One region of the Azospirillum sp. BE72 genome, then DNA from elsewhere that is predicted to be linked to it. Evidence: riboswitches for the same ligand, from Rfam matches in the RefSeq annotation. Region 1 holds a riboswitch; each other region holds the start of a gene.

What was found. Region 1 has a riboswitch for thiamine pyrophosphate ahead of J2Y49_RS25945 (ABC transporter substrate-binding protein). Riboswitches for the same ligand answer to the same signal wherever they lie in the genome.
Region 2: another riboswitch for thiamine pyrophosphate. It lies ahead of J2Y49_RS15275 (long-chain fatty acid--CoA ligase); the one in region 1 lies ahead of J2Y49_RS25945 (ABC transporter substrate-binding protein).
Region 3: another riboswitch for thiamine pyrophosphate. It lies ahead of thiO (glycine oxidase ThiO); the one in region 1 lies ahead of J2Y49_RS25945 (ABC transporter substrate-binding protein).

The regions. Positions count from the first base shown of each region.
Region 1 is NZ_JAVDTO010000015.1:84,445-94,633, forward strand. It holds gene J2Y49_RS25915 (purine-nucleoside phosphorylase) at 1-694, opposite strand, end outside; gene cdd (cytidine deaminase) at 710-1,129, opposite strand; gene J2Y49_RS25925 (ABC transporter permease) at 1,134-2,108, opposite strand; gene J2Y49_RS25930 (ABC transporter permease) at 2,112-3,263, opposite strand; gene J2Y49_RS25935 ((2Fe-2S) ferredoxin domain-containing protein) at 3,449-3,781, shown strand; gene J2Y49_RS25940 (DMT family transporter) at 3,966-4,880, shown strand; TPP riboswitch at 4,914-5,028, shown strand; gene J2Y49_RS25945 (ABC transporter substrate-binding protein) at 5,100-6,236, shown strand; gene J2Y49_RS25950 (branched-chain amino acid ABC transporter permease) at 6,241-7,113, shown strand; gene J2Y49_RS25955 (nicotinate phosphoribosyltransferase) at 7,336-8,478, opposite strand; gene fliL (flagellar basal body-associated FliL family protein) at 8,936-9,427, shown strand; gene gor (glutathione-disulfide reductase) at 9,546-10,189, shown strand, end outside.
Region 2 is NZ_JAVDTO010000004.1:180,951-191,139, forward strand. It holds gene J2Y49_RS15235 (SUMF1/EgtB/PvdO family nonheme iron enzyme) at 309-3,038, shown strand; gene J2Y49_RS15240 (hypothetical protein) at 3,058-3,753, opposite strand; gene J2Y49_RS15245 (Crp/Fnr family transcriptional regulator) at 3,881-4,591, opposite strand; gene J2Y49_RS15250 (hypothetical protein) at 4,792-5,052, opposite strand; gene J2Y49_RS15255 (hypothetical protein) at 5,078-5,422, opposite strand; gene J2Y49_RS15260 (hypothetical protein) at 5,506-5,958, opposite strand; gene J2Y49_RS15265 (hypothetical protein) at 6,192-6,734, opposite strand; gene J2Y49_RS15270 (cupin domain-containing protein) at 6,870-7,214, opposite strand; TPP riboswitch at 7,394-7,526, shown strand; gene J2Y49_RS15275 (long-chain fatty acid--CoA ligase) at 7,630-8,733, shown strand; gene J2Y49_RS15280 (acyl-CoA reductase) at 8,748-10,189, shown strand, end outside.
Region 3 is NZ_JAVDTO010000012.1:193,762-203,950, forward strand. It holds gene J2Y49_RS23855 (hypothetical protein) at 1-541, shown strand, start outside; gene J2Y49_RS23860 (hypothetical protein) at 528-1,043, shown strand; gene lipB (lipoyl(octanoyl) transferase LipB) at 1,040-1,783, opposite strand; tRNA gene J2Y49_RS23870 (tRNA-Leu) at 1,958-2,042, shown strand; gene J2Y49_RS23875 (STAS domain-containing protein) at 2,158-2,460, opposite strand; gene mgtE (magnesium transporter) at 2,818-4,260, shown strand; gene J2Y49_RS23885 (hypothetical protein) at 4,295-4,768, opposite strand; gene J2Y49_RS23890 (PaaI family thioesterase) at 4,798-5,241, opposite strand; gene J2Y49_RS23895 (thiazole synthase) at 5,349-6,155, opposite strand; gene thiS (sulfur carrier protein ThiS) at 6,363-6,572, opposite strand; gene thiO (glycine oxidase ThiO) at 6,569-7,750, opposite strand; TPP riboswitch at 7,742-7,841, opposite strand; gene J2Y49_RS23910 (hypothetical protein) at 8,002-10,188, opposite strand.

The DNA.
Region 1 (10,189 bases):
TGGTGACGACGGCGCAGCCGAGGACCCGCAGGCCGCAATGGCGCGCGACGATGCATTCCGGGACGGTGGACATGCCGACCGCGTCGGCGCCCAGCAGCTTCATCATCCGCACCTCGGCCGGCGTCTCGAAGGATGGGCCGGGATAGGCGGCATAGACGCCTTCCGCCAGATCGATGGCGAGCCCGGTGGCGACATCCTTCAGTAGGCCGCGAAGCTCCGGGTCCCAGGCGTCGGTCATGCTGGGAAAACGATCGCCGAAGGCCTCGTCGTTGGGGCCGGTCAGCGGGTTGGCGCCCAGCAGGTTCAGATGGTCGCTGATCGCCATCAGCCGGCCGGGCCCGACCTCCAGCCGCAGGGAACCGACGGCGGCGGTCAGAACCAGGGTGTCGCAGCCGGCCAGCTTCAGCGCCCGCACCGCGGTCTTCAGCGCGTCGAATCCATTGCCCTCATAGGCATGGACGCGGCCCTGCATGCAGGCGACCTCGACCCCGCCCAGCCGCCCGACCACCAGCCGCCCGGCATGGCCGGACACGCTGGGGATCGGGAAACCGGCGATGTCGGTGTAGGGAATGGCGACCCCATCGGCGATGCGGTCGGCGATCCCGCCCAGGCCGGAGCCCAGCACGATGCCGACCCGCGGCCGATGGCCGGAGGCACGGTGAAGGATGTCCGCGGCGGCGCGGGCTGCGGTCATGTCGGGAAACTCCGCTCAGAAGGCTAAATTGGTTGGGCCGAAGGATTCCGGCAACAGGGTCTCCAGCGGAAAGCTCCGCCGCAGCCCGGCCGGGTCGCAGATGTGGATCGGCGTCTCTGGTGTGGCGAATTCGCGGATGCGCTGGCGGCAGCCACCGCAGGGGGTGCAGATATCCTCGGCTCCCGCCTCGCCGCCCATCACGACAATGGCGCGGATGCGGCGGTCGCCCGCCGTGACCATGGCGCCGATGGCGCTCGATTCCGCGCATTGGCCCTGCGGATAGGCCGCGTTCTCCACATTGCAGCCGGCGAAGATACGCCCCGATTCGCCGAGGATGGCCGCACCCACCTTGAACTTGGAATAGGGGGCGTGGGCGTTCTCGCGCGCGGCGCGGGCCGCTTCGATCAGGCGTGCCAACTCGGGCATGTCGGTCATGGCCTCAGCGCTCCTTGACATAGGGGATGCCGCTCGCCTTTGGGGCGATGGCCTTGCCGACGAAGCCGGCCAGCAGCAGCACGGTCAGCACATAGGGAAGCATCTGGATGAACTGCACCGGAATGACGCCGATCACCGGCAGGACGACGCCTTGCAGGCGCACCTGCACCGCGTCGGTGAAGGCGAACAGCAGGCAGGCGAACAGGGTCGGTCCCGGCCGCCACTTGCCGAAGATCAGCGCCGCCAGCGCCAGATAGCCCTTGCCGGCGGTCATGTCGCGGACGAAGCCGGCGCCATGACCCGTGGACAGATAGGAGCCTGCCATCCCCGTCAGCACACCGGTGACGATCAGCGCCTGATAGCGCAGCTTCGCCACCGACAGGCCGGCGGTGTCGACCGCCGCCGGATTCTCGCCCACCGCCCGCAGGCGCAGCCCGAAACGGGAGCGGTAGAGCACCCAGTGGGTGGCGATCACCAGGACCAGCGTCACCCAGATCAGGATGTTGTTGCCGTTGAACAGTTCGCGGTAGATCGGCCCCAGAACGGGCACGCCTGCCAGCGCGTCTGCCTCCGGCAGCTCCACCGCGGGAATGCGCGCCTGGTTGGGCAGCAGCGGGGTCTGGCCGCCCTGCTGGAACCAGGCATAGGCCAATGTCGGCGCCAGCCCGGCGACCAGGATGTTGATCGCCATGCCCGACACCACCTGATTGCCGTTGTGGGTGATGCAGGCGAAGCCATGGACCATCGCCAGCGCCACGCCCGCGGCGATGCCGGCCAGCAGCCCGAGCCACGGATTGAGGGTGGCCGAGGCGACCGCTGCGGAGAAGAAGGCGCCGGCCAGCATCTTGCCTTCCAGCCCGATGTCGACCACGCCGGCCCGCTCGCAATACATCCCGGCGAAGGCGGCCAGCACCAGCGGAGTCGCCACCCGGATGGTGGCGCCCAGCAGTTGCAGCGCCAGAAGAAGCGCGTCCTCCATCGCTCAGCCCCTCCCCCCGGTGGCGGCATCTGCGGCCGTGGCGCCACCGCGGCGGCGGAACAGCGCCTCCACCTGCGGCTTGAACAGGTTTTCCATGGCACCGGCGAACAGGATGACCAGACCCTGGATGACCATCACCAGCTCGCGGTTGATCGTGGGGTATTCGAAGGACAGCTGGCCGCCGCCCTGCGCCAGAACCCCGAACAGCAGGGCCGCCAGAATGATCCCGACCGGATGGTTGCGTCCCATCAGCGCCACGGCGATGCCGACGAAGCCGACCCCGCCGGTGAAGTTCAGGATCACCCGGTGCTGCACGCCCAGGATCTCGTTCACGCCCACGAAGCCGGCCAGCGCGCCGGAAATCAGCATGGCGACGATGATGTTTCGCGCCGGCGAGATGCCGGCATAGACCGCCGCCCGCTCGTTCCGGCCCACCGTGCGCAGCTCGTAGCCCCAGCGGGTCCGGCGCAGGAACAGATGGAACAGAAAGCAGCAGGCCAGCGCCCACAGGAAGGACAGGTTCAGCGGCGAGGCCGGAATCGTGATGCCGATCCAGCCCAGCGCCCGGTCCATCGACGGCAGCCAGACGCCGGGGTCGAACTCGCGGGTCTCGGGCGACTGGCTGCCGGGGCGGATCAGCACGTCCACCAGCAGCCAGGTCATGATCGATGCGGCGATGAAGTTGAACATGATCGTCGTGATGACGATGTGGCTGCCACGCTTGGCCTGCAGCCAGGCCGGGATGAAGGCCCAGGCGGCGCCGAACAGGGCCGATGCCAGGATCGCCAGCAGCGCCACCACCGGCCAGGGCCAGCCGGTCAGCGCCAGCGCCACCAGCCCGGCGCCGAGCCCGCCCAGATAGGCCTGCCCCTCGCCGCCGATGTTGAACAGTCCGCAATGGAAGGCGATGGCAACCGCCAGCCCGGTGAAGATGTAGCTGGTGGTGTAATAGAGGGTGTAGCCGATGGCCTCCGGGTATCCCAGAGCCTCCGTCAGCAGCAGCGACAGCACGTCCACCGGGTTCTCGCCGATCGCCAGGATCACCACCCCCGACAGCACAAAGGCCGCGACGAGGTTGAGAACCGGCAGCAGCGCATACCCGACCCAGCCCGGCACGGCGCCCGGCTGACCCTTCCCCGACCCGCTCAGCAGCACCGGCGTCTCCTGGATTGCCCCTGCCGGGGATTCTTAACCGGCAACCCCGCCGCTGACCAAGCATTTCGTCACGCGGAAAAGCCAAGGGGCACGAGGACTTGGAAGCGTCACAAAAGTCTTGCCGCAGCGCAGCAATCTGGCATGCTTCTTACCCATATGAAAATTATGGTTATGGAGCTTGCCCGATGCCGCTCGACCTGCCGCAGACCTTCCGCCACCATGTCTTCTGCTGCGCCCAGCAGCGCCCGCCCGGCCATCCGCGCGGCAGCTGTGCGGCCAAGGGCGCCCATCCGCTGTGGCAGCGGCTGGACCAGAAAATCCAGGGCAAGGGCCTGACGGACGTGGGCATGGCGCTGACGGGCTGTCTCGGCTTCTGTTCCGCCGGTCCGCTGATGGTGGTGTATCCGGAGGGCATCTGGTATCGGCCGGAAACACCTGAGGATATCGACGAGATCGTCGAGTCGCATCTGGTCAACGATGCGCCGGTGGAGCGGCTGGTGATGGTTCTGACGCGGTGAGGGGAAGGCTTCGGCGAGGTTACACCCCCACCTATCCTCCCCCGCCCAGCGGGGGAGGATAGGTGGGGGTGTAACCCCCCTCCAAGATCCCACGCCTACCAGACCTGCGGTTGCGGCATTGGGACGCGGGCGGATTTGCCCATATCGTGGGCAACTCCCGCCATTGCCCGTCCGAACCGATCCAATGACCGACGCCGAAACCGCCGACCTGCTGCCTGTCGAGGCCGATTCGGTTCCCTATGCCGTCGGCTGCTTCCTCGGCGCGATCCTGCTTTTCGCGGCGATGGACACGCTGATCAAGTTCCTGACCGCCGGCTACCCGGTGCCGCAGCTGATGTTCGTGCGCTCCCTGGTCGCCTTCCTGCTGGTGGGCGGCTACACCCTGTGGCGGGGCGGCGGGATCGCGGCGATGCGGACGCAGCGGCCCTGGGGGCATGTCTGGCGCGCCTTCGCCGGGCTGATCTCCATGGGATGCTTCTTCTATGCGTTCCGGGAATTGCCGCTGGCCGACGTCTATGTGCTGAGCTTCGCCGGGCCGCTGTTCATCACCGCGCTGTCCGCCCCGCTGCTGGGGGAGCCGGTGGGCTGGCGGCGCTGGGCCGCGGTGGTGGTCGGGTTCGGCGGCGTGGTGGTGATGGCGCAGCCGTCGGCCGGAGCGCCGCTGGTGCCGGTGCTGGTCGGGCTGTGCGCCGCCCTGTTCTATGCGCTGGCCGCTCTCGCCGTACGCGGCCTGTCGCGGACGGAGACCAGCGCGTCGATCGTGCTCTATCTGCTGTTGACGACGACGGTGGTCAGCGGCGCGCTGACGGTTCCCGTCTGGACCGCGCCGACCGCCTCCGCACTGGGGCTGATGGCGCTCGTCGGCGCAATCGGCGCCGGGGCGCAGGTGCTGCTGACCCAGGCGTTCCGCCGCGCGCCGCCGGCCGTGGTGGCGCCCTTCGAATATACCGGCATGGTCTGGGCCAGCCTGTTCGGCTGGATGGTGTTCGGCGACCTGCCGACCGCGCCGGTGCTGCTTGGCGCCATGGTCATCATCGGCAGCGGGCTTTACATCCTGCATCGTGAAACCACGGCGGAGCGCCGCCGGCTGGGTTCTTGACAGGACGGGCCCGGCGGCGACACTCTCGCCGCCTGTTCACGGCTGGGGTGCCCGTGCAGACGCCTGATCGGCGGACGCGCGGGCTGAGACAACACCCATCGAACCTGATCCGGGTCATGCCGGCGAAGGGAGCCGACCGGAACCCGACGGATCGCCTGCAAATGCCCCGTCCCCTCCGCGTCGCTCCACTTGCCGGCGCGTGTTGAGGAGTTTTCGGTCATGCGGCGTGCGCTTCCCCTTCTGATCGGCCTGCTGGCCGCATCGTCCTGTCTGTCGTCCGCAGCCCGGGCCGACGACACGCTGTCCTTCCCGGTTCTTGTGCCGCTGACCGGCTTCCTGTCGCTGGAGGGAACCAGCCAGCGCAACGGCGCGGCCCTGGCGCTGAAGCAGACCCCCGCCGGCATCGCCATCGCCTCCGAAGTCGTCGACACCGGCACCTCGCCCGAGGCGGCGGTGACGGCGCTGGAACGTGCGGCAGGCAGCGGCACGGTCGGGGCGGTCGCCGCCAGCATGCTCGGCACCCAGATGCTGGCGATGCTGCCGCTGGCGCAGGAGCTGAAGCTGCCGCTGGTCACCGTGTCGGGCACCGCGTCGATCACCGAGCAGGGCAACCCCTGGGTCTTCCGCTTCTTCCCCGGCGATGCCGTGACCAAGGCCGCTCACGCCCGTTATGTGGTGGAGGAATTGGGCAAGCGGCAGCCCGCCGTCATCTACCAGACCACCGCCTACGGGCAGAGCGGCAAGACGCATCTCGACGCCGCCTTCAAGGCGCTGGGCGTCACGCCCGTCTTCGAGGAGGGGGTGGACCCTGCCGCCAAGGACCTGCTGCCGGTGCTGACCAAGGCGCTGGCCGCCAAGCCCGACGTGCTGGTGCTGCATCTGCACTCCGGCCCGACCGCGCTGCTGCTGCGGCAGGCGGCGTCCAGCGGGGTGGCGGTGCCCATCGTCGCCGGCTCCGCCATGCATCAGCCGAGCACCGCCGCCCTGCTGGAGCCGGCGGAGCTGAAGGGCGTCTGTGCCGAGACCGCGGCCTCGCCCATCTCGGGCGGTACGCCGGAGGTCAAGGCCTTCACCGACGCCTACCGCGCCGCCTTCGGCAAGGAGCCGGACGCCTTCGCGCTCGGCCAGTATGACGGAATGACCATGGTGCTGGAGGCGGCGAAGGCCGGCGCCCGGACGCCGGATGCCATCCGAAAAGCATTGTCTTCGGAGACCTTCAAAGGCCTCGCCATGACCTACAAGTCCGACGGCAAGGGCAACATGGCCCATTCCGCCGTCATCGTCTGCTATGACGGGACCAGCCGCGTGCCGGCGCTGGTGAAGCGCTACGACGACCCCGCGCTCGCGGCGAAGTGAGCGGATGGCGGCGCTTCAACTGCTGGTCAACGGGGTGGCGCTGGGGGCGGCCTATGCGCTGGTGGCGCTGGGATTCGTGCTGGTGCTGAATGCCACCTCGGCAGTGAATTTCGCCCAGGGCGATCTCGTGATGGCCGGCGGGCTGCTGGCGGTGGCGCTGGCGCCGCTGATCCCGCTGCCGGGCATCGCCCTGCTGCCGGTGGTGCTGGCGCTGATGGCGGGGCTGGGCCTGCTGCTGGCGCTGATGGCCTATCTGCCGCTGCGCCGCCGGCCGCCGGTATCGGTCTTCATCAGCACCATCGCAATCGGCATCATACTTCAGAACGGCGCCGCGATCCTGTTCGGGCCGGAGCCGCGCGCCGCACCGCCGCTGTTCGGCGACGACACGCTTTACATAGGCGGGCTGGCGGTTCCCGAGCAGTCGCTCGCCATCGTCGCGGTGGCGGCGCTGCTGATCGGTGCGCAGCAATGGGTGTTCGCCCGCACGCAGCTGGGACGCCGGCTGCGCGCAACGGCGCAGGACCCGGAAATGGCGCGGGCCTGTGGCGTGCCGGTCACCGCGATGATCCTGGTGACCTTCGCCATCGGGTCCGCTTGTGCCGGGGCGGCCGGCCTGCTGCTCGCCAACCGCTATTTCGTCACGCCGACCGCGGGTGGCGACCTGATCTTGAAGGCCTACATCGCGGTAACCATCGGGGGCTGGGGGTCGGTGCCGGGGGCTGTGGTGGGGGCGCTGCTGATCGCGCTGTTCGAGGTGGGGGTGTCGTCAGTGCTGTCCTACCCGGTGGCGCTGGGGGCGCTGTACCTGACGCTGCTGGCGATCCTGGTGTTGCGGCCGCAAGGCCTGTTCGGCGAAGCGGTGCGGCGCCGTGGCTGAGCGATCCTCGCCAGGCGTCCCCCCTCACCCCAACCCTCTTCCCTTGCGAGGGCTTTGCAATAGGCCTGGACTATGGGTGGGTGCGGTCGTTTTTGGGCCAGAACAGGATGGAAGTCCTGTCCTGGCCCGTGACATAGCCGGGCAACAGCCCTTTTGGCCGGCTCTGGGGAGCGGAAACAGGTGGGCGTGCCAGCATGCGGGCGCACCCGTCGCGGTCGTGACCTATCGCCGGAACAGGAACTCGCGGCCGACCTTTACGCGGCGTTCGCCGTCATATTCGATGATGTCGGCGGTCGCATAGGTCTCGGTCCAGCGTTCGGGCAGGTAGCTGCCGGTGCCGATCACGTCCACCGGCGCGTTGGCCTCCGCCATCAGGCGGCACTTGGCCGGGCCGAAGCCGCTGCTGGCGACGATCTTCACCGCCGGGAAGCCGGCCTCGTCCAGCCGTTCGCGCACATAATGGATCGCAGCGGCCGACACGCCGGTGCCGATCAGGTAGCGCAGCTGGGTCTCGTCGCGATAGCCGCGGATGGCGTGCGGCGCATGGCGCTCCAGCACGGCATAGGAGCCGGGCGGATCCAGCCCCTCGACGAAACGCCCGCCGGAGGTGTCGAGCCGCAGCGCCAGCTTGCCCTGGGCGGCCAGCTGCGGAAAGCGGCGGCAGACCTCCAGCCCGTCGGTGATCTCGCGGCCGAAATAATCGACCAGCACGGTCAGGGACAGGTCGGGGAAGGTCTCATGGAACATCTCCGCCGCGCGCACGGTCGAACCGGCATAGCCGATCAGGGCGTGCGGCATGGTGCCCATGCCCTTCTCCTGCCCGAAATAGGAGGCTGTGGCGTCGGTGGCGTTGCCGATGAAGCCTTTGGCGCCGACCTTGCGCTTGGCCCGGTCCGACCCGACGGAGGCGGCATAGGCCATCATCTCCGCCATCTCCGTCCCGGCGCAGTGGCGGGCGTCCATGGCGAGGAAGGCGACCTTCGGCAGGTCGGCGCACATGGTGAAGGCGTTGTAGGCCGCGACGCTGGCGGGCCCCAGCTTCTGCAGGATGATCGTCTCGCAATCGACCAGATGGTAGAAGGAGCCGGTGACGTACATGATCGGCTCGCCGGCGCCGACCCATTTGCCCTCGGGGTAGTTCAGCTCGATCTGGAACGTCGTGTTGCGCTCGCGCGCCACCGCCTCCAGCCAGTCCACCGCCAGACGCGGGGCGCAGACCACCGGGCGCCGCATGAAGATGGCGTAGGTGACGGTCTTGTCGCCGAATTTGCCCACCGCTTCCCTGGTGCGGCGGAAATAGGTGTCCGTCCAGTCGGGAATCTGGGCGGAGGACGGGTTGAGGGCGGTCGGCCCTTTGCCGGCCATCCCGCTTCCCGCTGCCCGGCCGCCAACTGATCGGTTGTCGGTGTTGCTCATACCGGTAACCCTCGCCTTCCGCCCCTGTCCGCGCCTGTGTCCGCGCATGGCTTTGCGATGCTTCGTTCTGGATGGCCCGGCCGCCGGACAGGGCAGCCGGCCGGTTGTGTTGGAATCCCAGCATTATACGCCCCGGGCGGGCGGGGGAAGAGGCTTCCCATCCTGCCAACCCGGAACGGATGGCAGCATTGCATTTTCCGGTGAGATCTCCGGTGCCGACATCTCCTGCAAACAGATCGAATGCTCGTAAAATCACCGTGTAGAGGCTGCAGTCGTTGTCCTGCTTCACCTGTCGCATTCAGAGAAAAACCAGATCAAATACCGTTATTTGACCTACCACTTCCGCGCTTTTAAAGTCGTCGCACAGGCTTCGATCGCAACAGGGCGGCTGAACGGAATGGCGAAGATGACCGCGACCGCCGAATCGGCTCCGCCCGCCCTGCCCTCCTTCGAAGGGACGGGGAACCGGATCGTTCTGGCGCTGATCGGGCTGATGCTCGCCTTCGCCGGCGCCGGGGTCGGCGGCGCCCTGCTGCTCCGCCCGGTCCCCGCACAGGGCGCCTTCGCCGCTCCCCGAATCGGCATGGCACCAGCCCCCGCCGTCTACGCCGCCTTGCCCACCCTGACCCTGACCCTGAACGATGGCCGCCGCCTGCAGGAATTGCGGCTGCGCGCGGTGTTGGAGTTCGACCCGGCGACGCCGTTGGAAACGGTCATCCCCCACCTGCCGCGCATCGCCGACGCCATCAGCCGGCGCCTGCTGGAGGTCGATCCGGCCGAACTGCAGGGGGCCGACGGGCCGGCCTATGTCAAGGACGCGCTGCGCCACGTCGCCAACAAGACCATGCGGCCGCTGAAGCTTCGGCAAGTGCTGATCCAGGATATGCTGCTGCGCTGACGGCGCGCTTCCCAACGCCCCTTGCCTCCCCATATCCTGCCCGACCACATCAGCAGGCCCGCGACCGTTCGCGGGACGCGTTCGTGGGACAAGGGTCAAGTTGCGGAAGGAGACGGCCGTGGCCGAGTTCGATTTCGACCTCTTCACCATCGGGGCGGGGTCCGGGGGCGTCGCCGCAAGCCGGCGCGCCGCGTCCTACGGCGCGAAGGTCGCGATCTGCGAAGGCAGCCGCGTCGGCGGCACCTGCGTGATCCGCGGCTGCGTCCCGAAGAAGCTGCTGGTCTACGCCGCCCAGTTCCGCGACGGCTTCGAGGATTCCTGCGGCTATGGCTGGAGCTCCCACACGCCGGCCTTCGACTGGGAAACGCTGATCGCGCGCAAGGACCGCGAGATCGACCGGCTGAACGGCATCTACATCACCATGCTGAAGAATTCCGGCGTGACCCTGTACGAGGGATTCGGCCGGATCGTCGACCGCCATACGGTGGAGGTCGACGGCAAGCGCTACACCGCCCGCAACATCCTGATCGCCACCGGCGGCTGGCCGTCGCTGCCGCCGATCGAGGGGATCGAGCATGCCGCGACCTCCAACGAGGCGCTTCATCTCGAAAAGCTTCCTCATTCCGTGCTGATCATCGGCGGCGGCTACATCGCCGTGGAATTCGCCAGCATCTTCCGCGGGTTGGGCTCCGAAGTGACGCTGATGATCCGCGGCGACGATTTGCTGAACGGGTTCGACGACGACATCCGCGTCGCCCTGGC
Region 2 (10,189 bases), on a different contig from region 1:
AATCAGAAATCATGCGTGATGCGCGCAGTAATCCCTTCGGTCTGCCACCTCCTCTTTTGCCGGAGTTAGGCAGAAGGGGCGTCTTGGAATTGTTCGTTGCCGCGGGTATGCTTCTTCCATCCATGGCGGGTTGCCGGCAATTTCCGGAAATATTTTGAACAGCCCATCGCTATGCGCCGTAAGCTTCGCCGGCTGACCCGTAGATGGATGTGACAGTCGGACGTCATCGATGGAGTGCGGCGCCTCTTTGCTCAGGTACGGAGGCGGGGATGGTGGGACCGGTCGGACCCTGCCGGAAGGTTTTCGCGGTGCTTGTGCTCCTGCTGCTGGTCGCGGGACCGGCGGGGTTTGCGCGCGCGGCCGGACCTGCCGCTTCCGGGCCAGCCTCCGGCGGTGCGGCGGCGGAAATCCGTCTCGCCCTGGTCATCGGCGTCAGCAACTACCGCAACGCGCCGGAGCTGCTGAACCCGCGCAACGACGCACGTGCCATCGGCGAGGCGCTGCGTGCCCTGAACTTCACGGTGGACGAGCAATACGACCTGGACGCCCGCGGCTTCTCGACGGCCCTGCGCCAGTTCGGCCTGAAGGCCTCGCAGGCCGACGTGGCGGTGATCTTCTACGCCGGGCACGGCATCCAGGTCAGCGGCGTCAACTATCTGCTGCCCGCCGACGCCCAATTGGAGCGGGAGCGTGATCTGGTCTATGAGGCGATCCCGCTGAACCTGCCGATGGGGGAACTGGCCGGTGCGCGCAAGCTCGGCATCCTCATCCTCGACGCCTGCCGCAACAATCCCTTCGTCGACCGCCTGACCCGCAGCGGGTCGAACCGCAACCAGGCCCATCCCGGCTTCGGCAGCGTGGACGACACGCCCAGTGACACGCTGGTTGCGATGGCGACCCGCGCCGACCAGCTGGCGGAGGACGGCACCGGCGACCACAGCCCCTTCAGCGCGGCGCTGCTGCAGCATCTCCAGACGCCCGGCCTGGAGCTGAGCCTGTTCTTTCGCAATGTGCGCGATACGGTGAAGCAGGCCACCAACGGCCGGCAGGAGCCGTTCGTCTATGGCTCGCTCGGTGCCACGCCCTTCTATTTCAACCCGCGCCCGCCCAACCGGCCGCCGGTGGTGGGCGATCTGCGGGCGCTGACCCTGCTCGACCGCGCCAGCCCGGAGCCGCTGGCGCCCGGCAAGCCGACCGACCCCGACGACGACCAGATGTACGCCCGCGTCACCGGCCTGCCGCGCGGCGGCACCGTCCGCGTCGGGGAGCGCAGCGTCCTGATCGGCGATTACCTGACGGTGGAGCAGCTGGCAGCCACCAGCTTCAAGCCCGACGGCAGTTTCCGCGGGGAGGCCGGCGCCTTCGAATTCCTGGTGGCCGACGGCCGCGGCGGCACGGTGACCGGCACCATCCCCGTCACCATCCGGCCGAGCAACCAGCCGCCGGCCGTGGTGGCGGACCGCAAGCTGCGGGCCGCCGCCAACCCGATGGGGATCGACGCCCCGGCCGACCCGGACGGCGACGCGCTGACCGTCACCGTCACCGCCGTGCCGGAGCGCGGCAGTGTCCGCAACGGCGCCGCCGTGGTGAAGCCGGGTGACCGGCTGACCGTGGAGGCGCTGACCGCACTGACCTTCGACCCGGAAGCCGCGGCGCCGGGGCCGGCCGGAACCTTGCGCTACAGCGTCGATGACGGGCGTGGCGGCATCGCCACGGCCAACGTCGGCGTGGAGATCGCGCCGCCGGGGACCACGCCGGTGGCGGAACTGGAGGACAGCGTCTGGAAGCGCGTCCAGGCCAGCAAGGAGCCCGGCGACTATCAGGCCTTCCTGCAGCTGTTCGGCGGCAGCGGCTATGCCCCGATCGCCCGCCGCCAGATGGAGACGCTGAAACTTGCCGGCAGGCCGGCGGAGACGGCGTCCCAACCGAAGGTCGAGCAACCGAAAACGGAACAACCTAAAACAGAGCCTAGGGCCGAGGTCGCGCTGGGTCCCGGATTGGAGCCGGCCGATCCCGGACGCTACACCGTCGCCGCCGACGGCGTCATGCGGGCGACGCCGGCCAACGGCGGCGCGCGGGTCGGCCGGGTGGCGCGCGGGGCGACGGTGCAGGTGCTGGGCCGCGTGCCGGAGGGCGGGTGGTACCGCATCGCGCTGGAGGACGGCACGCAGGGCTTCGTCGCCGCCGCCCTGCTGAAGCACGAACCGCCGCCCGCTCCGCAGCCTGCTGCCGCTCCACCGCCCACGCCCCAGACGGCCGAAGCCCAGGTGGCGGCTGCGGCTCCGCTAAGGCCGGCCAACGGGGCGGCGCGCAATCATGGTGCCGGCAACAGTTTCCAGGATTGCCCGACCTGCCCGGTTCTGGTGCGGGTGCCGGCCGGCAGCTTCATGATGGGGAACGACAAGGGCGACCCGTCGGAGCGGCCGGTGCACCGCGTCACCATCGCCAAGCCCTTTGCGCTCGGCATGTATGAGGTGACCGTCGGCGAATGGCGCGCCTGCATGCAGGAAGGAGGCTGCACCGACCTGCCGCGCATGGTCAAGGTCACCGACACGTCGCCCGTCCACAATCTGCATTGGCAGGATGCCCAGGCCTATGTGGCGTGGCTCAGCCGCAAGACCGGGCAGCGCTACCGCCTGCCGAGCGAGGCGGAGTGGGAGTTCGCCGCGCGGGCCGGCACCGCCACGCCCTATTGGTGGGAGGCGGGCGCGGAAGTCCAGGCCGACTGCGACGATTGCGGCGGCCCGCACGAACACCTGACGCCCGCCGCGGTCGGCAGCTACAAGCCGAATCCCTTCGGCCTGCACGACATGAACGGCGGGGTGGCGGAGTGGGTGGCCGATTGCTGGAACCGCAACTACCAGGGCGCACCCGCCGATGGCGGCGCCTGGACCCAGGGCAACTGCCGCAAGCGGGTGCTGCGCGGCGGATCCTGGCGCGACCGGCTTGAGGTGATCAACGGCACCGTGCGCAACAGCTACGATGTCGACGTGCGCTATCTCACCAACGGCTTCCGCGTCGCGCGGGACGTGAACTGACGGGGTGAACTGACGGGGTTCAGCGCTGGACCGTGACGGTCGTCTGGGTCGCGCGGTTTTGCCTGCCGACGGCGGTGTTGGTCGTGGTGTTCACGTTGTTGACCTGCACCCCGCCCTGGGCCAGCGCCGAGGGCAGATGCGGCAGCGGCCCGGCGGTGCTCATCAGCAGGTCCAGCGTCGACGGACCTTGCGGTTTAGTGGTCGGAGCGGGCGCTGGCTCCGGTTCGGGCGCCGGCGCGGGAGCGGCGGTATCCACCGGTCCGGCGCTGTCGTCGCCAAGCTGCTGCTGGCTGATGTTGCCGTCGCCGAAGGCGAAGTTCAGCGCGCTGTTGAAATTGTTCACGATGAAGGGCGCGTCGATGAAGGTGAAGCTCGGGTCGACCGGCTGCACCGGCGGCTGGCGGCTGGCGGCCAGCGGCTGCCCCTTGCTGAAGCCGGCGAGATAGCCGGCGTCGCCGCGGATGCGGGTGATCGACTGCTGGTGCTTGGAGGATCGGCTGACCGATGGGTTGGTCACCATCGCGCCGGGAGGAGCGCCGCGGCGGTTCGGGTCCACCGACACCGGCAGGCGCGGCACCTGGGCGAAGGCCTGCGCCATCGCCGCTCCGGGGATCGGACCGGGCGGGAAGGCGATGCCGCCGGTCACCTGTGCTGAGGCCGTCCCGGCGGTCAGCAGCAGGGCGGTGGACAGAAGGATGATGCGGGGCGACGGCATGGCGGGCTCCCTCAAGACTGTTGGCCGGGACGATGAAGGGCATGGGGGCAGGGCATGGGGAGCAGGGTAGGGCCATCCGAGGGCTGGCGCTGTGGCGCGGCTCACAATCTGTCGGAGGATTGGCGGCTCAGTCGCAGGATTCGGCGATCTCGTCCAGCGCTTGGGCATCGCGGATGACGATGCAGCCGGCATCCATCGCGATCACGCCGGCACGCTGCCATTCGTTCAGCAGCTTGTTGACGCTTTCCCGCGACACGCCGACGAGACAGCCCAACTGCTGCTGCGACAGCTTGATGTCCAGCCGCAGCCCCTCCGGCCCCGGCCGCCCGAAGGCCTCGCCCAGCCGTTTCAAAGCGCGGGCGAAGCGGGAGGGCGCTTCCAGGAACAGCGTGTCCTCCAGATGCTCGCTGGTCTGGCGCAGCCGCTTGCACAGCACGCTGATGATGCGGAAGGCCAGATCGGGCCTTGCCGTCAGCACCGGCATCAGTTGCGACCGGTCGAGGACCAGCAGGTCGGTCTCCTCCAGCGCCACCGCGTCGGCGGTGCGCGGCTCGCCGTCCAGCAGGGCGATCTCGCCGAACAGGCCGCCCTTGTTGATGATGCTCAGCACCAGTTCCTTGCCGTCCATGGAGTGACAGCAGATCTTCACCCGGCCGCGGATGACCGCCATCATGCTGTCGCCGGGATCGCCCTTCTGGAAGATCATGGCGCCGCGCGGGTGGTGGGACAGCCTGGCGGCGGTCGCCAGCCGGTGCCGTTCCTCGCGCTCCAGATGCTTGAGCAGGAAATGCCCGGCGAGGACGAGATCCTTGTCGAAGTTGATCCGTATCGCGGTCATGGCTGCCCCCTGGCTGACGTCGCGGGCCGGTCCTCTAACCAGGGCATGGTACGCCGGCAACCGGCGCGTCCCGCCCCGTCAAGGGCGGTACGCCGTCGTTGGCACTTCTGCTCCGTTCGTGTGCGGATCGGACACGAAAAGGGCGGCCGGCGCCGGCCGGTCGCCCTTCGATCGCGATGACGGGGTGAGGAGCCCCGCCGTCAGCGGAAGATCGCCTTCGGCGGCAGCGGCTGGGGATTCAGGGCGCGGTCGCCGCCGTAGGCGGGGCCCGGCGTGATCCCCGGCAGGACCCTCGTGCCGCAAGTCAGGCAGGGCGGCGGCTTCGGGATGCCGGGGGACGGCTGGAGGATGATCGGGCCGAGGGTGGTTGCCCGCGTGTAGGACATGGTCGGCGTCGCGGCGAAAGCCGGGGCCGCGGCGAGGGTGGCGAGCGTCAGCGACAGGGTCAGAAGGCGGGACATGGCGGTGTCTCCGGTTCGGTTGGCGTCAGAGGTCGGGGTCTTCGTCGTCGTCCGGGTCCAAGGAGCGGGCCTGGGGGCCGAAGGGGAAGTCGCGGCGATTCAGCAAACCACGCAGGTCCGGCGCGACGGCGCGGGGGAGCAGTTGGATCTCCGCATCGGGAATGATTTCCGACTGCGGGTCGGATGGCGTGGCGGAACAGCGGGTCCGGCCGTCGAGCGTCACGCAGCTCAGCGTGCCTGAACCCCGCATGCAGACGGTCTTGCCGTTGACCGTCTGGCAGGCGAGGGAGACGGCATCCGCCGGGGCCGTCAAGGCCGTCAACAGCAGGGCGGGCGCGACGAAGGCCAGGATCATCGGGAACTTCGCCATCGGTGGTCTCCCGGACAAAAGAGGTGGGCAAAGGGCTGCAGGGCGGGCTGCAGGGCGGGCTGCAGGATGAGTGAAAGGGGGTCTCAGCGGCGAAGGCCGGTCAGCGACTGGGCGGCGCTGTTGCCGAGGCCGGCGGTGACGTTGGTGCCGATCCCGACATTGGTGCTGACCAGCGGGCCGCGGCCGCTGAAGTTCAGCCCGACCTGGACGCCGTTGCCCTGGAAGCCGAGCAGCTTCTGTCCGGCCGCGTTGCCGATCCCGGCGGCGACGTTGGTGGCGGTGCCGACATTGGTGCTGACCAGCGGGCCGACGCCGCGGATGGGAGCGCCGCCGCCCTGGAGGACGGTGCCCTGCTGCTGCGCCGAATTGCCGATGCCGGCGCCGACATTGGTGGCGTTGGCGACGTTGGTGCTGACCAGTCCGGGCACCGACATCAGTGAGGGCATGCCGGTGCCGGCACCGGTCTTGGGCTGTGCCAGGGCGGGTGTCGCGAGCAGGGCGGCGGCGAGGGTAGCGAAAGCGATTTTGCGGATCATGGCGGGAGTTCCTTCGGTGGGGATGAGGCTTCGGGCTTCCGCGTCCCGGCGTTCTTGTCCGGCGTTCTTGAGAAAAGCTTAGCTAAGCGCCTGAAATTGTTCTGTGAGTTGGCCCACAGATGCGGGTGCTTTTCCCGAAGGAATCCGATGGGCGAGACCGGACAAAAGAAAGCTCCGGCCGGGAAACCGGCCGGAGCGAGGTCAGGGGAGGAAGCCGGGAGGAGGGAAGTCGGTCAGCGCTGCTTGACGAGGGCGCTCTGGCCCGCCCAGTTGCCGGTTCCGGCGGACAGGTTCTGCATGGAGCTGTGGTTGAAGGGGCCGACCAGCCCGCCCGAACGCTGGAGAACGGTGCCGTGCTGCAGGGCGGTGTTGCCGATGCCGGCCGCCGTGTTGCCGACATTGGCGACCGAGCCGCCGCTCAGCAGGCCGCCGCTCTTCTGCATCACCGTCGCCCTTTGGCCGGCAAGGTTGCCGATGCCCGCGGCGGTGTTGCCGACCGTCGCCATCGACCCGCCGCTGAACACGCCGCCGCTCCGCTGTTTGACGAAGGCGTCCTGGTTGGCGGTGTTGCCGATGCCGGCGGCGAGGTTGGAGACGGTGGCGACGTTCGGACCGGCGAAGGGGCCCTTGGACTTCTGCATGACCAGCGCGCTCTGGTTGGCGGTGTTGCCGATCCCGGCCGCGGTGTTGGAGATGTCGGAGATGTTCTGGGCCATCGCCGGGGCGGCGAACAGGGCGAGCGAAGCGAAGCCGGTCAGCAGGGAGGTGCGGATCATGATCTGGTCTCCTGTCTCGGGGCCGCGGGATGCGGCGTGTTGCCGATGGACAGACCCTACCCAAGCCCCGGAATCCGGGATGTGAGCCGCTCCACACTCTTCCTGCTTTTGTCGATCGGCGGCGATCGGGGCCGCTTACGCCTCCTGCCAGCGCGGATAGGTGACGTAGGCGGTGAGGGCGCCCTGTTCGTGCGAGCGGATGGTGACCTTTGAGCCCTTGGGCATGTAGACGATCTCGCCCGGCCCGGCGGTGACCGTGCCGGCATCGGAGGCGACCGAGACCCGCCCTTCCAGCACCACCATCACGTCGTCGACGGCAATCGCCTCATCGATGCTCTGGTTGGGTTCGTAGCGGCCGTAGCCGATGGTGACGGGTCCGCCATGGCGCTGGTCGACCAAGTTCCCGACGAACACATCGGCGTCCTGTCCGGGCGTGCGTTCCAGCGATACGTCCGTCACGGCGAATTTGCGAACGGTCATCTGCGTCTCCTTGAAGAGAGGGCCGATCCACCCCAGCCGATATCGGAATTGCTGCGGCACAGGGCGGCAGCGGTACAACAGGGCGGAGAGCGAAAATCATCAATGCGCCGCCGTTTCCGCCGTCCGCAAAGCCGGCATCCCCGCCGTTGACAGACGGCGCGATGGTCTTCTAGGCTCCGTCCCGTTCCCAGGGGAGCCTCGTTCAGGAGGCTGAGACACCCGCCGGCCCGGTCCTTCGCGTCCGGGCGACGCGGCAACCCTTCGAACCTGATCCGGGTCATGCCGGCGTAGGGATGCGGGACGAGAAGGCCTTCGCGGCCGACGCGCTGATCCATACCCCACAGGCTTGTCCCGGATTCGTTTGTTGCTCCATCGGTCGGTGCCGCTTGGAGAAGAACGGGGCGGGGAGGGTGCGGTGAGCGCGATCTACGACAAGGTCCTGGCCTTTATGGAGGCCGACATCGGAACCGGGGCGGCGGCCGACGAGGCCTTCGACGCCCTGGCGCTGGCTGTCTTCGCCCACCAGTTCGAGCACAACCAGCCCTATCGCCGCTTCGCCATGCAGCGCGGGCGGACGCCGCGCGGGGTGAAGAGCTGGCGCGACATCCCGGCGGTGCCGATCAACGCCTTCAAGGACCTGACGCTCAGCTGCCGCCCGGCGGAGGAGTCCGCCCGCATCTTCATGACCAGCGGCACCACCAAGGGCGGCATCCGCGGCCAGATCCACCACACGACCCTGACGGTCTACGACCGCTCCATGCTGCTCAACTTCCGCCGCCGCTTCATGCCGGGGGCAGGGGCTGGCGCTGGCGCGGAGCGGATGGCGATGGGCATCCTGTTCCCGACCGAGACGGCGATGCCGAACTCCTCGCTCGCCCATTATCTGGAACTGGCGCGGGCGGAATGCGGCACGCCAGACAGCCGCCATTGGATCGGCGAGGCGGGCATCGACATCGCCGGGCTCTATGACCGGCTGGCCGCCGCCGAACGGTCGGGGGAGCCCTTCGCCCTGCTGGGCGCCAGCTATGGCTTCGTGCATCTGATGGACGCCATGGCACGCGACGGCCGCCGCTTCGCCCTGCCGGAGGGGAGCCGCATCCTCGACACCGGCGGCTTCAAGGGCCAGTCGCGGGAACTGGAGCCGGACGAGTTCTACGGCCAGCTGGCCGAGTTCTTCGGCGTGCCGCGCCAGCGCTGCATCAACATGTACGGCATGACGGAGCTGAGCACCCAGTTCTATGACGACGGCAACGCGGTCTGCCCGTCGCTGAAATCCGGCCCGCACTGGATCCGCAGCCGCGTGGTCGATCCATTGTCCGGCCGGGACGTGCCGCCCGGTAGCATGGGCGTGCTGGTTCACCACGATCTGGCCCACATCAACTCCGTCGCCGCGATCCTGACCGAGGACGCCGGCATCCTTGAGGAGGGCGGCTTCCGCCTGCTGGGCCGTGTCGCCGGTGCGCAAGCCAAGGGCTGTTCGCTGGCGGTGGAGGATTTCCTCGCCGCCGCGCGCGGTTGAGGGGGAGCGCAGCCTTGGCCTTCGGCGACGATCCGTCCGTCATTGAACTGGCCGGCCATCTGCCCGGCCTGCCGCCGGATGCGGTGGAGCGGCGTGTGCTGACCTTCGGGGCGGGCGCTGCGGCGCTGCGCGTGGCGGTACCGGTGCTGGACGCCGGGCAGGTGGAACGGGTCGCCGCGACGGTCCGGGCGGCGGCGCGCGGCTATCTGAAGACGCTGCCGACGGCACACATCGTCGCGGTGATCGACGCGGCGATCCAGCGGCTGCTCGACCGCGAGGACCCATGGCGCCACAGGGCGGAGCGGCTGCTGCCCATCGTCACCGGCTATGACGCCGAAATGGTGCGGCTGGGGCTGACCGGCTATCTGAAGACCTTCCGCGCCCACGAGCTGCGCCGCTTCCTGGCGGAGGATTTCGCCAACCCGCTGGTGCTGGACGAGTTCCAGCCGGCGCCCAAGGGCGGCTTCACCCGCGCCTTCGGCCCCGATTTGCTGCTGCATGTCTGGGCGGGCAATGTGCCGGGACTGCCCCTGTGGAGCCTGATCTCCGGCCTGCTGGTGAAATCCGGCACAGTCGGCAAGCTGCCCAGTGCCGAGCCGCTGTTCGCGGGCTGGTTCGCGCAATTGCTGGCGGAGATCGACCCCAAACTGGGCGACTGTCTGGCGGTGGTGTGGTGGAAGGGCGGCGACGTGGCGGCGGAGCGGGCATGGCTGGCCCAGGCCGACACGGTGGTCGCCTATGGCGGCAACGCGGCGCTGGCGGCGATCCGCGATCGGGTGCCGGTGACCACCCGCTTCCTGCCCTACGGTCACAAGATCAGTGTTGCGCTGGTGTCGCGTGCCGCGCTCGACCCCCGGCGGGCGGGGGAGACGGCGCGGCTGGCCGCCCACGACATCGCCCGCTACGACCAGCAGGGCTGCTATTCGCCGCAGACCCTGTTCGTCGAGCGCGGCGGCCGGCTGTCGCCGCAGGACTTCGCCGCCATGCTCGCCCATGAACTGGCGGCGCAGGCGCGCAAGCACCCGCGCCGCGCCCTGTCGATGGCGGAGGCCGGCCAGGTTGCCGGCTGGCGCGACGGGCAGGCGATGCGCGGCCTGGACGATCCCGGCCATTTGCTGCTGTCCGATCCGGCTGGCGGCTGGTGCGTGTCCTGCACCGACGCGCCGGACGGGCTGGCACCGACCGCACTGAACCGGACGATTGCCGTCGTGGCGGTGGACAATCTGGCCGAGGTGGCGGGCCGCGTCGCCCCGCACCGCGCCGTGCTGCAGACCGCCGGCATCGCCGCGCCGCCGGAAGAACTGTTCCGGCTGGCCGGGCCGCTGGGGGCGGCGGGGGTGACGCGGCTCTGCGCGCTGGGCAGCATGACCGCGCCGGAGGCGGGCTGGCACCATGACGGCCGGTTCAACCTGCTGGATCTGGTGACGGTGACGGAGATCGAACGGTCGGCGGAAGT
Region 3 (10,189 bases), on a different contig from region 1:
CGAACGGCGGGCAGCGGTCGCGGCGCTGGACGGGCTGGCCGGGGAGTTGCGGCCACTGGCGGAGGGCGCCCGGCAGGACGTGGCGGTCGAACTGCGCGGCATCGGGCTGGAACTCATCGGGCTGGAACTGGCCGGCGGTCGCGTGGCGCTGCGGCTGAACGAGGCGACGCTGATGCTGGCGCGGGTGCCTGTCGAAGAGAGCGGCGAGGGGCTTGCCGCGGTGCTTGGTGCCATCCGCTCGGCGATCCGGCCGGGCAGGGGACTGACGGTGGAGACCGACCGGGTCGCCATCGACGATCTCGGCCGCGTCATGACTCTGCTGCAAGCGGCGATGGCCGGTCCGCCGAAGGGGCTGGAAGGAACGGTGACCCTGTCGCCGCAGGGCGCGCCGGCCGATGGCGAAGCGCTGGAACTGTCGCTCACCCTGTCCGGGCGGTTGGCCGATGCGGCGCCGGCCGAAGCGGCCAGGGCGAAGCCCGCCGCGGAATTCACGCCCAAGGAGGCCGAGACCAGGGAGCGGAAATACGATGTCCGGATTTGACCCGCGCCGCCGGACGGCGGTTCTCATCGTGGCGGCGCTGCTGCTTCCGGGCGCCGCCCCGGCGCTGGCCGGTGCGCTGGAGCGGACGGAGCCCGGCCATCAGGCGCCGCCGCAGCCGGGCTCCAGCCTGCCCATCGCGCCGCCCATCGTGCAGTACCCGCTGCCGCCGCAATGGATGACGATCCGCTCCAAGGAGGATTGGCGCAAGGCCGGCAAGTTCGAGAAGGAACTGAGCCGGGATTGCGCCGCCCTGCGCTTCACGGAGATCACGCCGCTGCGCTTCCGCGCCTATTTCAAGGGAGAGGTGCTGGGCGTCGCCTTTGGCCACGGGCTGAACCTGAACGATCCCGACCGGAAGGCCGACCGCAAGAAAATCTACCTGTTCCGCAACGGCGATTCGACCGCCTGCACCGTGCAGTCGATGGACAACAAGGATTCGCGCGTGAACCCCGCCGGCGATCAGGCCGGAACGCCGGCCGCCGGCGGGTTTCAGAAATACTAGTCGTCCTCGCCCCGCATCGCGCCGCCGAACACCTCCGGCCACGCCGCGATCAGGGCTGAGTCGACATCCTCCATCGTCACCAACTGGCCCAGCGCCACGATGGAGGTGACGCCATGCTCGGCGATGCCGCAGGGGACGATGCCGCCGAAATGGGACAGGTCCGGCTCCACGTTCAGGGCGATGCCGTGGAAGCTGACCCAGCGGCGCACCCGCACGCCGATGGCGGCGATCTTGTCCTCCTGGCCCTTCAGCCCGCCATAGGGCTGCTTGTCGACCCAGATGCCGACGCGGCCCTCCCGCCGTTCCCCCTTGATGTTGAAGGAGGCGAGCGTGCGGATGATCCAGTCCTCCAGGTCGCGGACGAAGCCGCGGATGTCGGCGCCGCGCGCCTTCAGGTCCAGCATGACGTAGGCCACGCGCTGCCCCGGCCCATGGTAGGTGTACTGGCCGCCGCGGCCGCTGCGGTAGACGGGGAAGCGGTCGGCTTCCAGCAGGTCCTCGTCCCGCGCGCTGGTGCCGGCGGTGTAGAGCGGCGGATGCTCCAACAGCCAGACCAGTTCCGGCGCGGTGCCGGCGCGGATCGCCTCGACGCGGGCCTCCATCTCGGCGATGGCGTCGGGGTAGGGCACCGGCTGGTCGGAGATGCGCCACTCGATCGGCTGTCGCGGAGCGGGCGTGTCGGACTGACCGGCTGGCTGGCTGACGGGCTGACTGGCGGACAGGCTGGTCGGGAGGGTCATTCGATAAGGTCTCTGGCGGTGTCGGCTGCAGTGTCGGCGAAGCGGCCGAAGGGCCGTTCCGAATTTTTCTTCGCGAACGATGATTGTAGCGCTTGATCGACCGTCGGGAAGCTGATATCTACCCGCTCCACCCGATGAGGCGCGCAAGCGAGCGTCGGGAACTACCAGCCTGATGCGGTCGTGGCGGAATTGGTAGACGCGCAGCGTTGAGGTCGCTGTGGGGCAACCCGTGGAAGTTCGAGTCTTCTCGACCGCACCACTCTCCCATGCAGATGGGACCATCCCGGGGATACGGGAAAGACGAAAGGCCCGCAGGTCGCAAGACCGAGCGGGCTTTTTCGTGTTCCGACCTCATGCCGCCGGCGTGCCGGGCCTCACCGGAACTCGATATAGCGGTCGAGCGCGGCGCGGCGCAGCGCGCGGACGATGTGGGGAGCGGCACCGCTGGCGACGATGTGGCCGCCGGCCTCGCGGCAGCGGTTCGCCAGGATGAACATCATGCCGATGGCGGCGGAGTCGATGAAGGTGACGAAGCGCAGGTCGATCGGCACCACCGGGCTGGCGGCAAAGTCCCAATCGCGCAGCATGTCGTGGAAGCGGTTGCCGTCCTCGTAGGTGCAGCGGCCCGACAGCAGGATGCCGTCGCGGTCGCCGACGGTGGTGAAGGCATACTCCATAGGCGCGTCCGGCCCCTCTCCCCGTGATGCGGCACGCCGTGATGGGAACACGAAGGGTTGTTGCGGTGCAAGGGCATGGTGGGAAAAGCATCGGGAACGGCCGTTCCATGCCCGACCGGGCTGGACAAACGGGGGCGGCGCCTCTATGTCGGGGGCGCCCCCTCCGGTGCGGTTCCCGTCCTCTGCGCCGGGACCATGGTACCGCGCGGGGGCCTTCCACAACCCGCAAACCCCGAACGCCGCCCCCGAACGCCGCCGGCCCACCGTCCGATGTGGCGGAGCCGCGTTGCCGTTGCCGTGCCGTCGGCGTCCATGCCGGCATTCGGGCGTTGCCATCGTCGAAGGGAGGGTGCCGGCATGCACACCGATCCCCACACGCCGGACCTGCGGCCGGACAGCGCCGCCCATCCCCATGCCCATGGACATCATCCCGTGGGCCATGAGGCGGAGGACGAACGTCCCTACGGCGTCGATCCGGAGTTCGTGGAAGAGATCGTCGCCCTGCTGCGCGCCCGGGAACGCGACGCCGTTCTGGCACGGCTGGAGGAGCTGCACGCCGCCGACATCGCCGACCTGATCGAGCAGGCCGACCCGGCCGAGCGCGCCGACCTGATCGACCTGCTGCCGGCGGAGCTGGACGGCGAGGTTCTGTCCTACCTGAACCCGGACCTGCGCGAAGCGCTGATCGAACGGTTCGAGCCGCAGGAACTGGCCGCCGCCGTCGCCGACCTCGACACCGACGACGCCGTCGAGCTGATCGAGGATCTGGATGCGGAGACGCGGGCGCAGATCCTGGCGAAGCTGCCCGACGCCGAACGCGCCCTGGTGCAGGAGAACCTGACCTACGACGAGGACAGCGCCGGCCGCATGATGCAGCGCGAGCTGGTCGCGGTCCCGGAATTCTGGACGGTGGGCAAGACCATCGACTTCGTCCGGGCGGCGACCGACACGCTGCCGGAGGATTTCTACGACATCTTCATCGTCGACCCGATGCACCGGGTGGTGGGCGCGGTGCCGCTGTCGCGCCTGCTGCGCCAGCGCCGGGCCGTGCGCATCGCCGATCTGGTCACCGGCGAGGTCGACGTCATCCCCGCCACCATGGAGCGGGCGGAGGTCGCCAACCTGTTCCGCCAATATGCCCTGGTCTCCGCCCCCGTGGTCGATCCGTCCGGCCGGCTGATCGGCGTCATCACCGTCGACGACGTGGTCCGCATCATCGACGAGGAGGCGGAGGACGACCTGCGCAAGCTGAGCGGGTCGGGCGACACCGGCGTGTTCAGCGGCATCGCCGACATCGCCCGCGGCCGTGTCGGCTGGCTGACCGTCAACCTCGCCACCGCCTTCCTGGCGTCGGGCGTCATCTCGCTGTTCGAGGGCACCATCGAGCAGATCGTGGCGCTGGCGGTGCTGATGCCCATCGTTGCCTCGATGGGCGGCAATGCCGGGACGCAGACGCTGACCGTCGTCGTCCGCGCGCTGGCGACGCACGAGCTGTCGTCGGCCAACGCCATGCGGGTGGTGGGCAAGGAGTTGCTGGTCGGGCTGATCAACGGCGGGATCTTCGCCGTGATGGTCGGGGTGATCGCGCTGATCTGGTACGGCCCGATGATCGGCATCGTCATCGGGCTCGCCATGATCATCAATCTGGTGGTGGCGGGGCTCAGCGGCGCGCTGATCCCGCTGGGGCTGGAAAAGCTGGGCGTCGATCCCGCGGTGTCCAGCGCGGTGTTCCTGACCACCATCACCGATGTCATCGGCTTCCTGGCGTTCCTGGGGCTGGCGTCGGCGTTCCTGCTGTGAGCGCAGCCCCGGGACGGCTGGAAGGCGGAACGCCTTACAGGGTGGTGGCGCTGCAGTAGGCCCAGTCCTCGCCCTGCAGCCCGAAGAAGGCGGCGACCGGCTTGGCGCCGGACCGGTCGACGACCACGCGGAACCGGCTGCCGGTGCAGGCGCCCTGGGCCTGCTTGGCGAAGGGCAGCTTGACGTGCTTGGACGTCAGGCAGGCGTCCGACATCTTCGGCGGGGTGGCCGGGCCGTCCACCTTCCTGCCGTTCAGCACCATGTAATAGTTGGTGGCAAGACCGCCCTTGACGTCGGCCTTCACCTCGATCTTGCCGAAGCGCGACTTGTAGAGGCCGGTTTCCTGCTCGCCGTCCGGGGTGCCGCTCGGCAGCGGACGGAAGGAGATGGCGGCGCAGGAGGGCGGATCCTTCGCCTCCGCCGGGGTTGCCTGGGCGGCCAGCGCCATCAGGCCGCCGGCCAGCAGAAGGGCCGCGGTGCGGGTGGAAGGCAGGCTTGCGGACAGCATGGGAAACCCCTTTCGAACCGGTCGGACCATCATTTCGGCATCACGCAGAAGGTGGTCTGCTGCATCAGGGCGCAGTCCTTCTCCGCCCCGCCGTCCAGCATCGACACCTCCACCTGGGTGATGACCAGGGTGCGGCCCGGCTTCACCACGCGGGCGCGGGCGATCATGACATCGCCCTTGGCCGGCGACATCAGGTTGATCTTGAACTCCACCGCCAGCACCTCCGCCCCGGCGGGCATCAGGCTCAGCGCGGCATAGCCGCCGGCATTGTCGGCCAGCGTGCTGACCATGCCGGCATGGAAGAAGCCGTGCTGCTGCGTCAGGTCGGCGCGGAAGGGCAGCCGCATCTCGCAGAATCCGGGCTCCATCGCCGCCATCTGGATGCCGAGCGTCCTGCAGATCGGCTGCTGTTCGAAGGACGCGAGGCAGCGCGCCTTCCAGTCGGGGGTACGGGGTTCGAAGGTGGCGGGCACGGTCGGAAGGTCTCCGGCTTGAGGGGCGGTGCGCGACAGCCTGCGTCAGTCGCCGCTCCGGATCAAGCGGCCGATTGGACAACCGCAGGACGCACGCCCCTTCGCCGTCAGCTGCCGATCAGCCCCATCTGCGGGCTGGAGGGTTCGGCATAGGCGCGCATCGGCATGCGGCCGGCCAGATGGGCGCCGCGCCCGGCACTGACCGCGTCGCGCATCGCCGCCGCCATCCGCACCGGATCGCGCGCCTTCGACACGGCGGTGTTCAGCAGCACCGCGGCGCAGCCCAGCTCCATCGCCAACGCCGCGTCGGACGCGGTGCCGATCCCGGCGTCCAGCACCACCGGCACCGGGCTGCGGGAGCAGATCGTCTCGATGGCGTGCGGGTTGCGGATGCCCAGGCCCGACCCGATGAAGGCGCCCAGCGGCATCACCGCCGCCGCGCCGAGATCGGCCAGCTTGCGGCAGGTGACTGGATCGTCGTTGCAATAGGGCAGCACGACGAACCCGTCGTTCACCAGTTCCTCCGTTGCGCGCAGCAACTCCTCCACATCGGGATAGAGCAGTTCGCGGTCGCCGATGACCTCCAGCTTGATCCAGGGGGTGTTCAGCGCCTCGCGCGACAACTGGGCGGTCAGCACGGCCTCCTTGGCGGTCATGCAGCCGGCGGTATTGGGCAGCAACCCGACCGGGCCGGTCGGGCGATTGGCGGTGGCGCGGGCCAGTACGTCGACGAGGCTTTCCGAATAGCCGTCCAGGCTGATGCGCCGGATCGCCAGCGTGACCAGCTCGCTGCCGCTGGCCTCCAGCGCGTCGAGCATCACCTGCTGGTTCGGATAGCCGGCGGTGCCGAGGAACAGCCGCGAACCGAAGCCGCGTCCGGCAATGGTGAGGGTGTCGAGGGTGGCTTGGGACATCGGGGGAGCCTTTCAAAAGCCCTCTCCTTCGGCGACCAGCCCGGGGAAATCCCCCTCTCCCCCCCGGGGAGAGGGTCGGGGTGAGGGGGATGCATAGGGTGGATTCTCGAGAATCTTCGCCATGCGCCCCCCTCACCCTAACCCTCTCCCCGGGGGGGAGAGGGGATTCCTCCCGTGTCGCGGGGCGGGAAAGGGAAAATGTTGAGTTCAGCCGCCTTGGATCGGGCGGACGATTTCCAGGCTGTCGCCGGGCTGGAGCGGGGTCTCAAGCCAGCGGCGGCGGGGAAGCACGGCGCCGTTCAAGGCCACGGCGACGCCGGGCGTGCCTTCGGCGATGCCGCGGGTGGCCAGAAGTTCGGCGACCGAGGCGGCGGACAGCGGTTCTTCCTGGCCGTTGACGCGGAGGAGGGCGCTCATGCGGCGGCTCCCGCCGCAACGAAGCGGTCGGCGGTGAAGGGGCGCAGCAGCGGATCGGTCTCGCCGGTCAGGACCAGACGGGCGATGCCGTCGGCGGTGACCGGGGTCAGCAGGATGCCGTTGCGGTGGTGGCCGGTGGCGTGGATCAGGCCGGGAATGCCGCTCTCCCCCAGGATCGGCGCGTCGTCGCGGCTGCCGGGGCGGAAGCCGGCCCAGGCCTCATCGATCGGCAGTTCGGCGATGCCGGGCAGGGCGCGCCACGCCCCCTCCAGCAGGGCGAACTGGCCGCCGGCGGTCAGGCGGTCGTCGAAGCCGCGCTCCTCCGTCGTGGCGCCGATCAGCAGCCGGCCGTCCAGCCGCGGGATCAGGTAGGTGCCGGGCGTCCACACCACATGGCGCAGCAGCGGCAGCCGGGCGTCCATGCGCAGGCAGACCATTTGCCCCTTGACCGGCCGCACCGGCGGCTTCGCGGCGGGCGGCAGGCCCGGCACGCCGGCCGACCAGGCCCCGGCGGCCAGAACCACCCGGTCGGCCCGGTGCAGAGTTGCAGCAACACGCACACCAACGGCGCGTCCACCCTCCACCGCCAGAGCCACCTCGCCGCACTGCTCATACAGGCGGGCGCCGGCGGCCAGGGCGGCACGCTGCAGGGCGGCTGCGACCTTGCGGTTGTCGACCTGATGGTCGCCGGCACAGAACAGCGCACCGGCAACGCCCGGCTGCAGGAATGGCTCGCGCCGCCGCACCTCGGCCCCGCCCAGCCATTCCACCGGAAGGCCGAGGTCGCGCTGGAAACCGTGCAGGAAACGGACCTTGGCGGCATCGTCAGCGTTGAGCGCGATGACCATGGTGCCTTCGGTGCGCAGGTCCACCGCCATGCCGCTTGCTGCCTCCAGGTCGCGGGCGAAGTCCGGCCACAGTGCCTGGGAGGCGCGGGTCAGCGGCAGCAGCCCGTCCTCGCCCGGTTCGGTTTCGACGCAGGCGGCCAGCATGCCGCCGGCTGCATGGGTGGCGCCGCGGCCCGCCTGTCCCCGTTCGAACAGATCGACGCGGCAGCCGGCCGACGCCAGCCTCCAGGCGATGGCAAGGCCGATGCAGCCGGCACCGATGACGGCGACGGAGGGACGGATTCCCGATTCGGGAACGGAAAATGGATACGGATCTGGCGCATGGATCATGCGGCGGCTCCCTTCGCTGGAATTACCCAGACAGGTTCGATGGGTGTGTTCTCAGCCGCGCGACCACCGCACGGCACCCCAGGCCTATGACTTGCCTTATGCCAATGTTTCGCTGGCCCCACAAGCAGAATCGGCGCCCGGCCCATCGGGTCGGACGACCGCATGCCACGGCCCTCGATGAGGACCGGCGAGGGCCGTGGCATGGCTTTGAAAGCTCCCTGGCCCCGAACCGAAGGCGCCGATCGCCGTCCTCAGATCGCCAGCGCCTTCACCCGCTCGCGCAGGGTCTGACGGGCGGCTTCCGCTTCGCCGCGGGCGGTCGTCAGGTCGCGGGCCAGCGCGTCGAGGCGGTTTTCGGCCTCCGCCATCTTCGCCAGCGTGCGCTTGTGCAGGTCGCTGCCGGCGGGCAGGGCCTTCAGGTTCTCACGCAGGCGGTCCTGGTCGGCGATGCGCTCCGCCCGGTCGCGCTCCAGCTCGGCGATGCGGCGCTCCTTCTCGGCGACGGCGGCGCGCAGGCCGGCCAGCGTGGTCAGCGCCTGACGCACCTCCGCGGGCAGTTCGGCCGCGTCGGCGCGGGCGGCGATCTGGTCGGCCGTCAGGTCGGTCAGCACGATTCGCTCCTGCCGCGGCCGTTCCAGCGTGGCGGTCAGCGTCACCGTCTTGCCGGCCGGCACCGCCAGCGGCAGGCGGTAGGCGGCGGCCGTCGCGTCGGGCTTGTTGCCCGCCGGCTCGGCAAGCTCCCAGCCGGCGCGGCGCGGATGCTCGATGATCAGGTTGCGGTCGCCGTCGGGAGCGCCGGCAACGGTGTAGGTGGTGCTCTGCCGGTCGGTCACCGACAGGGTCAGCACGCCGTCGGCGATGCTGGCGCGGGACAGCCGGCGGCTGGGCTTCTCCTCACGGTCGATGGTCACCGCCTGATCGACGGCGAAGGACAGCAGCCGGCTGTCGCCCGCCGGCAGCGTCGCCATGCGGGCATCGCCGACATAAGCGCTGGTTGCGGTAGCGGCGCCGTCGCTCTTCGAAGTGCGGTCGTAGAAGGTCAGCAGCCCCGGCGGCAGCGCGGTGTCGCCGTCGTTGCGCAGCCGCAGCGAGGCCAGCGGGTGGCGGCCATCGCTGGCGGGCTGGTAGAGCGCCACCCGCTCCACCGGCAGCGCGCGCGCGGCGATCGGCATCATCAGGGTCCCGCCGTTCGGCACGCTGACCGGCTGCGGGTAACGGAACAGCACCTGGGCGCCCTCGGCGGCACCGGTCTCGGCACTGCGGACCGCGGCGACGGCCGGCGTCCCGGCGGCGGAGCCATAGGGCGCGGTTTTCGCCAGCGGCTCGGCCATCGGAGCCGGGGCGGGAGCGGCCATGGCGGCGGCCGGCGGCGGGGCGGCGCGCGAAGACTCCGCCTGCGGACGCATCGCCGCGCGCGTATCATCCAGAGTCACCGTGCCCTCGTCGGCGCTGGGCAGCACCCGGCCGAGAACCTCCACCGGCACTTCCGGCCGCTCGACGAAATAAGGCGTGTAGAGCGCTTGGCGCAGGGTGACCGGGTTGCCCGACACCACCGTCAGGTCGACGCCGCGCCAGTCCTCGCCGCTGAGATTCTCCAGCACCGCCCAGCCCTGCAGCGCGCCCTTCCCATCCTGGGCCTTTCCATCAGAGGCCTGCCCGTTCTGTGCAGCAGCGCCGTCCGTGCCCAGGCTGAGCCGGTAGGTCGCCTTCCACAGCGGGGTCGCCGCGACATAGCCGACGCGGACCCGGCGCTCGCCCGCCGCCTGGGGATCACGGGGCGCGTTGCTGTGCACGGTCAGCCGCCGCCGTTCGCGCCGGGCATTCTCCGCCACCGCCACCAGCGCCTTGTCGATCTGGGCCTGCACCGCCGGATCGGTGAAGCGCAGCGTGTCGGCCTCCTCCAGCACCAGCTGGCGCAAGCCGTCGGCGGTCATCAGCGTCACCCTGTGCCGCGTGGCGGTGGCACCGTCATTGCCGGACAGCCGCACCGTCTCCTCGGTCACCGACATCAGCCGGCCGGTCAACTGGCGGGACCCGCCGGCCGTCACCTCCGCCCCCTGCATGGCACTCAGCAGCGCCGCGGGGGAGGTCAGGTCGCCGGGCGAGAAGGGCAACTCGCGAAAGGCGGTGTCCAGCGGCTCCGCCCCGGGCAGGCCGATGGTGCCGACGCCACCCTTGTCGTCATAGACCACGATGCTCTTGAGCACGTCGTCGACCTGATCGCGCCGCACCTCCAGCGACAGATCGGCGTCGCCGGTCACCGTCGCCTCATATTCGAAGTAACCGACACCGCCGGTGGACAGCAGGACCCGCGTCAGCGCCAGCTGCCCACTCCCCGGTCCGTTGCCCCCCGGTCCATCGGCCGTTCCGGTCGCCGCCAGGGCGCCCGGTGCCGCCATCAGCAGGGCGGTGGAGGCGAGAAGGATGGCGCGGGTCATG